Regions from separate parts of the Catenovulum adriaticum genome, predicted to be linked through region 2. Evidence: predicted binding sites of a transcription regulator. Region 2 holds the regulator's gene; the other holds the start of a gene.
The links. The regulator FliA, encoded in region 2, starts transcription of late flagellar genes. The targets are predictions, from matches to a motif close to CTAAAGNTNNNNNNNNNNNNGCCGATA.
Positions count from the first base shown of each region.

Region 1: a site for FliA is predicted at 1,970-1,996, ahead of OLW01_RS12530 (DUF5610 domain-containing protein). Genes of this name have one in related genera too.

Region 1 covers NZ_CP109965.1:2,839,609-2,843,199, forward strand. The annotation lists gene OLW01_RS12525 (RNA recognition motif domain-containing protein) at 115-588, shown strand; gene OLW01_RS12530 (DUF5610 domain-containing protein) at 686-1,936, opposite strand; gene trmA (tRNA (uridine(54)-C5)-methyltransferase TrmA) at 2,081-3,190, shown strand; gene fabR (HTH-type transcriptional repressor FabR) at 3,167-3,591, opposite strand, start outside.
Region 2 covers NZ_CP109965.1:1,023,841-1,027,431, reverse strand. The annotation lists gene OLW01_RS04635 (chemotaxis protein CheA) at 1-302, opposite strand, end outside; gene OLW01_RS04630 (protein phosphatase CheZ) at 318-1,061, opposite strand; gene cheY (chemotaxis response regulator CheY) at 1,083-1,466, opposite strand; gene OLW01_RS04620 (RNA polymerase sigma factor FliA) at 1,512-2,234, opposite strand; gene OLW01_RS04615 (MinD/ParA family protein) at 2,241-3,113, opposite strand; gene flhF (flagellar biosynthesis GTPase FlhF) at 3,118-3,591, opposite strand, start outside.

The sequences.
Region 1 (3,591 bases), 1.4 Mb from region 2:
TGTACTTTTATTAACTTTGCAGTACAAAATTATCGAATTATCATGTAATTTACGTACTGCCTTATATACTTTTAAAATTATAAATTACAATTATCATTCTATTTCGAGGTTTCAATGTCTAATAATAATGTATTTAAACAAGCATTCGTGGTGATTTTTTTAACGTTAGTTTGTTTTTTTGTTCTACCACTCACGTCTTTCGAGCTATCAACTCACGTTGCATTAAGTTTAGGTCTCCTTATAGGGGGAAGTGTTTCTATTTTACTTTCTAGTACTAGTACAACTGCCGCTTCATCTGATACAGATGAAACTGATATTGCAACTAAAACTATTTATGTTGGTAATTTACCTTATCGAGCAAATGAAGCAGCAGTACGTGAGTTATTTGCAACACATGGTCAAGTAACATCTGTTAGATTAATGAGAGACAGAAATACTGGTAAACGTAAAGGATTTGGATTTGTGGAAATGGCGGAGTCTGCAGCGGACAAAGCAATATCAGAACTTAATGAGCAAGAATTCCAACAGCGTACGTTGAAAGTTAGAGAAGCAAAAGATAGAAGTAAGCAATCTAGCGAGAATCAATAAAGCCAAAAGTGTAAAGATACATCGCATCTGGCTGCATCCATAAAATTACCCCAGCCAGGTGCTTATGACTAAATCCCCTATATGTATTTGTTTGATTTTATTCCCCTAACAATTTTTGATTAAAATGATTAAAACGGTTCACAACGTCAATCAATTCGTTACCCGATAGTTGATACTGTTGGCTGAATACCTGTGTCATCATATTTTCAACTTCACTTTGATCCGCTAAATTTTGTTTACTTTTATCTACCATCTTCATTAAATCTTGCACATAATCATTGAGTGGCTGTTTTACTGTTTCTGGCATTTGGTGCGATTGTTTCTCGTAACCAGCAACGGCAGTGTAACTTTGAGCTACCTGAGTTTGCTGTGACAAATTTAATGAAAATGCGCTAATTTGATTTTCATCAAACCCTAGTTTTTGAGCTTGTTGATAGGCGGCTTGTACATTTCCGTCATAGAATTTAGATCCTAGATTAGCCGCATCGTTAACTAATTCACCAATGGCGACTAATTCATCGTCATTTAAATCGCCATCGACAGAAAATGAAAATGATTCTGATTGAAAAAATGCTTGGCTATATTCAGTTTGCCTTACGGTAAAATGATCCCCTGCTTCATTTTGTTGCTCCACATCAAGCTGGTTTAGTTTTTCTTGATATGCTTGCAAGTTCGCAAAACTAATTTGCACCGTATCTCCTTCAGCAGTTTTCAAATTAATACTACCATTGTTTTCTTGACTAAAATTCGATTGATAGCTCTGAGCTGAGAATAAACGGTCGACATTTTCTCCATTAATGCTTTTTTCAAACTCATCTAAACCAAAATTAATGCGTTCATGCGCTTTGTTAATACCTATTGCCAACGGATCGTCGCTACTTTCGTCTAAACCAAGATCTTTTCTAGCTGCGCCAACCCCCATTTCAACACCTTTTCGGGCTTGTGCTAGCATTTCATTTAATTCATCTTGTGAAGCACCACTTTGCGATGCGCTCGTTAAAGCGCCTTCAACAAAACTAAGTACGTTTTTCGCCACTTCTTCAAAATCAAATAAAGATTCATTATCTTTAGTCGCTTCGTCTATATTGATTGCTTTAGGCACTTCAAATTTAGCTAACGGTTTATCTGATATGCCTTCTAAATTCACGGCTAATGAACGATGTAAAATAGTTAAATTCATTTGTTGGGTTGAATACGAATTTAAATGCATCTGAACGGCAGAGTTTGATTGCGCTTGCTCACCTTTCTTATTTTGCGCTGCCAAAGATTGCTCTTTGCTATTAGCCTGAGCTTTATTTGCGTCAATCGGTTGGTTATCAATGCTCGATTTTAAATTTGTAATATCCATAATGTTCACCGTTAAAGTTTATACCAACTAAGTTATCGGCAGAAACTGAATAAGTTTTAATCAATTTTTGAATTAATCTAAAATTATAAACTAGCATTCAAGATTCAAGTAAGTAAAATACGCGTTTTTTTCAAGGGTAGCCAAATGCGAGTCGATCAAATAGATATTAGCCAATATGAATCTTTATTAAATGAAAAAGCGCAGCAGACTTTGGCATTGTTTGAACAAATTAAGCTTCCTGACAACATAAAAACGATTGAGTCTAATAATAAAAATTATCGATTGAGGGCTGAGTTTAGAGTTTGGCACCAAGATGAAGATAGCTTTTATATTATGTTTGATCCTGTTAATAAAGAAAAATTTCGCGTTGACTATTTTATTCCTGGTTCAGAGCTATTAAATAAAATGATGGTTGCGGTTAGAGAGCACTTTTTAAATAACCCGATACTCAGGTTTAAACTATATCAAGTCGATTTTTTAACAACGCTCAGTGGCGAAGCATTGGTTAGCTTAATTTATCACAAGAAACTTGATGATGAATGGCAACAACATGCTAAGCAACTAAAACAAGCGTTAAATGAAATAGCGCCTGTGAATATTATTGGCCGCGCCAGAAAGCAAAAAGTATTAGTCGATAAAGATTATGTAACTGAAACTTTGTCAGTACAAAATACGCAATATCATTACCAACAAATAGAAAATAGCTTTACCCAACCAAACGGCATGATTAATCAAGCTATGTTAAATTGGGCCAGCGTTATATCACAAAGTCTATCTGGCGACTTATTAGAGCTCTATTGTGGCAATGGTAATTTCAGCATTGCATTGGCAAAGCATTTTAATAAAGTACTAGCCACTGAAATTGCGCGCTCATCAGTTAAATCAGCACAATATAATTTAGCAAAAAATAATATTAACAATACGGTTATTGGTCAATCATCAGCGGAAGACTTTTCAGCAGCCTATTTTGAAGGCAAGTCGGTTAAATCTTTAAAAGACATCGCGTTATCAGATTATCAATTTACAACTATTTTAGTCGATCCGCCTCGCGCTGGGCTAGATGATAAAACGGTTGAGCTCATTCAAAAGTTTGACAATATTATTTATGTTTCTTGTAATCCCGAAACATTAAAAGATAACTTACTAGCAATTGATGAAACACACCAAGTGCAAGATTTAACGCTATTTGATCAGTTTCCGTATACGCATCATATTGAAACTGGCGTTTGGTTAACCAGACGCTCGTTGCTTTAGGGTAACCGCTGCACCATTTACAATTAGCCTAAGTTGCATATTTAATCGCTCTGCCGTTTGAGCTCGCTGCTCATGCGGCATATCTATCACTTCACCACCCGCATTAAACACCAATTTAACCATAGCTTCAGCTTGAACAAATGCAAAATCGTGAGGCGACTTTTGAGATGCGCATATATAGTCACTTAATTCTGCAATAAAATGCATAATTTCTCTTGAAACAGCGGCTCTAAATTGATCAGAAGTACCCGACCTAGCTTGTAGCAATATTCTAAATTCACTTTCGTTAGTTGTTAAAAAATGCATAAAAGTTTCTATAGAAGTATTAATAACCGAACCTTCTGTTGCAATACGCTGTCGTGCAGAGCGCATTAGTTGCCGAAGTAATAAACCTGCTTCAT
Region 2 (3,591 bases):
AAATTAATACAGTCTAACGACTGTAAAATAACATCCATAAGTTCAGGTGTTACTTTGCGCTGGCCTTTTCGTAAAATATCAAACACATTTTCAGCGCCATGACATGCATCTACGAGGGCTGTCATTGCTAAAAAACCTGCTCCGCCCTTTACGGTATGAAAGCCTCTGAAAATAGCATTGAGTAAATCCGCATCTTCAGGATTATTCTCAAGCTCCACTAGCTGCTCTGATAACTGCTCTAAAATTTCTGCTGCTTCAACTAAAAAATCTTGCAGTATATCTTCATCTACATCAAAGCTCATGGAACTCGTCCCCTATTAAAAACCTAAACTGGATAACAAATCATCAACTTCATCTTGGCTCGCCACGGCATCAGTTCTTTCTTCTGCATCGATAATTGGGCCTTCAGCGCCTTTATTTATTGTCGTTGGTTCGGCTGGTTGTGATTGTTGTTCTTGTTGTGGTGTGCCAAATACGGTTAATAAGTGAATCAAGTTATCTTCAACTTCTTTAACCAATTCAATAACTCTGCGTATTACTTGTCCGGTTAAATCCTGAAAGCCTTGCGCCATTAAAACTTCGTTAAGTTGAGTTTGTAGGCTTTGGGAATCTTTCTCAGACTGGTGCAGTATATGATTAACGCTGTAACATAGACTCTTAAATTCGCTCAACTCAATTTGACGATTCATTAATTTATCCCAAGTTGGGATAATTTCTTGAATATTCTTATTTAAATCAGAGGCGATTGGTAAACAAGCATCAACAGCATCCATTGTTTGATTTGCTGCTTTTTCGGTCATATCCATTACATAGGCAAGCCGGGTTTGGGCATCAGGAATATCTTCATTAGCCAAATCAGCAATGCGCATATCTAATTGGAAGCTGCCCAAAGAATCATGTAATTGTCGAGTTAATTTACCAACTTGAGCAAACAGCTCTTCAGACGTTGCTTGTGTCACTTTTTGCAAAATGTCATTAGCGGCTTGGTTTTCACCCCGCTCAAGCAAACTAACTAACTGTTTTGCGTCTTCAAGGCTAATTAACGGTTCATTAGGTAACAATGGTGTTCTCCTGATACCTAATTAAGCTAAACGCTCAAAAACCTTGTCTAACTTTTCCTTTAGGGTTGCAGCGGTAAAAGGTTTAACAATATAACCATTTACACCCGCTTGGGCTGCTGCAATAATTTGTTCTTTTTTCGCTTCAGCAGTCACCATTAAAACCGGAATATTTTTTAACCGCTCATCCGCTCGAATTGCTTTTAATAAATCAATGCCTTGCATACCTGGCATATTCCAATCAGTCACCACAAATTCAAAATCGCCATTTTGTAACATTGGCAATGCCGTGGCGCCATCATCCGCTTCAGAGACATTAGTGAACCCTAAATCTCTCAGCAAGTTTTTAATAATACGCCTCATGGTTGAAAAATCATCTACAACCAAAACTTTCATATTTGTATCCAAAGCTTCCTCCGCCTCTGAGATTATCTCATGGATTAATAATAATTTTTATATCTGTTGCCAGCTATTTAATTTTGCTTTTAATCTGTGCATTGCTTGACTATGAATTTGACTCACTCGAGATTCACTCACATCAATAACGGCACCAATTTCTTTTAAATTCAATTCTTCATCATAATATAAAGAGAGCACTAATGCTTCTCTTTCTGGTAGTGTTTCTATCGCTTTAACTAATTCGCTCTGAAACGCACCGTGAGCAATATCTTCAAATGGTTCATCTTGATGTTTATCATCAGAGCTACCAATCACATCTTCAGTAACACCAAGATCTTCTATTCCTATAATCTTACCACTATTTACATCATTTAAAATATGATGGTAGTCATTAATGCTTAACTCTAATTTTTCAGCAACTTCAATATCACGCGCATCACGCCCAGTTTCATTTTCAACATCATTAATCGCTTTCGCGATAAGTCGGCTATTTTTGTGGACTGAACGCGGCACCCAATCGCCACGGCGAATTTCGTCTAACATGGCGCCTCGAATCCGAATTCCAGCAAACGTCTCAAAACTTGCGCCTTTGCTACCATCAAAATTCTTTGACGCTTCAAGCAGGCCTATCATACCAGCTTGAATTAAATCATCTACTTGAACGCTTGCAGGTAACCTTGCCATCATATGATGAGCAATACGTTTAACTAGGCCAGCATGCAGCTCTACAAATGCTTGTTTTTGATTAACAGATTGATAAGCAGCCACTTTATTCACAACAGACTACACTCCCGGAGAGACCAATTGTTCAATAAAAAATTCTAAATGACCTGTTGCGCTTTCAGGGGTTGGCCATTTTCCGGCTCGAGAAGCTAAGGTTTTAAACGCCATAGATGCGGGCGATTTAGGAAATGCTTCGACAATCGTTTTTTGTCGACGAACAGATTTACGAACATTTTCATCAAATGGAATAATAGCCACTAAATCCAATGCAACATCCAAAAACCGATCGGACACTTTAGACAACTTCGCGAATAATTCCTGCCCTTCACGCATAGAGCGAACCATGTTAGCCACAATTTTAAAACGAAAAACATTGTAATCACGATTCAATACTTTAATCAATGCATAAGCATCGGTAATGGATGAAGGTTCATCACATACCACTACCATGACATCTTGCGCTGCGCGTGAAAAACTAAGCACCATGTCTGAAATGCCAGCTGCAGTATCGACGATTAATACGTCAAACTCTTGTTTAAGCTCACTAAATGAACGAATTAAACCAGCATGCTCTTGAGTCGATAGTTCAACCATATTACGCGTACCTGAAGTGGCTGGCACAATTTTAATGCCTTGTGGGCCGGTAATTAAAATATCGTCAAGTTCACATTCACCAGCTAACAAGTGAGATAAGTTTTTTTCAACTCGCAAGCCCAACATAACATCCACATTGGCCAAACCTAAATCCGCATCAAAAACTAAAACGCGTTTACCTTGCTGAGCCATCGAAACCGCCATGTTTAAAGACACATTGCTTTTACCAACACCGCCTTTTCCGCCGGTGACCGCAATTACTTTAATTCTTTCATTCGCGCTTTGTTTCATTGTTCGAAGGCCACTTGCTTGATCACCTAACTGGTTATTTAATATCATAAATTTATTTATATATAGGTTGTCTTGAGCTATCTGTAAACCAGTGAGGATGAGAAAATTCATTTTCATCCATATAACCGGCAGCCTGGTCGATTAAATATTGCGCAGTTGCAGCTTTAATATCTTCCGGCACTCGCTGACCATCCGTAAGATACCCTATTGGCAACGCATTTTGAATGGCAACACTAATAATTTCTCCCAAACTCATGCATTCATCTAATTTGGTGAAAATACAACCAGTTAAGTTAGTACGCTTAAACTGTTGCACGGTTTCCATTAAGACACTTTGCTGCGACGTTGCTTGCAATACTAAATAATTTCTAATTTTAATTTGAGTTGATCGCATTAAACTATCAAGTTGTTCAGCTAAACGAACATCTCTTTGGCCTACCCCTGCAGTATCAATTAAGATTAATTTTCGGTTTCTTAATTGATGCAAAGTGTCGGCTAATTCATCTTCATGGCGAACCACTTTACA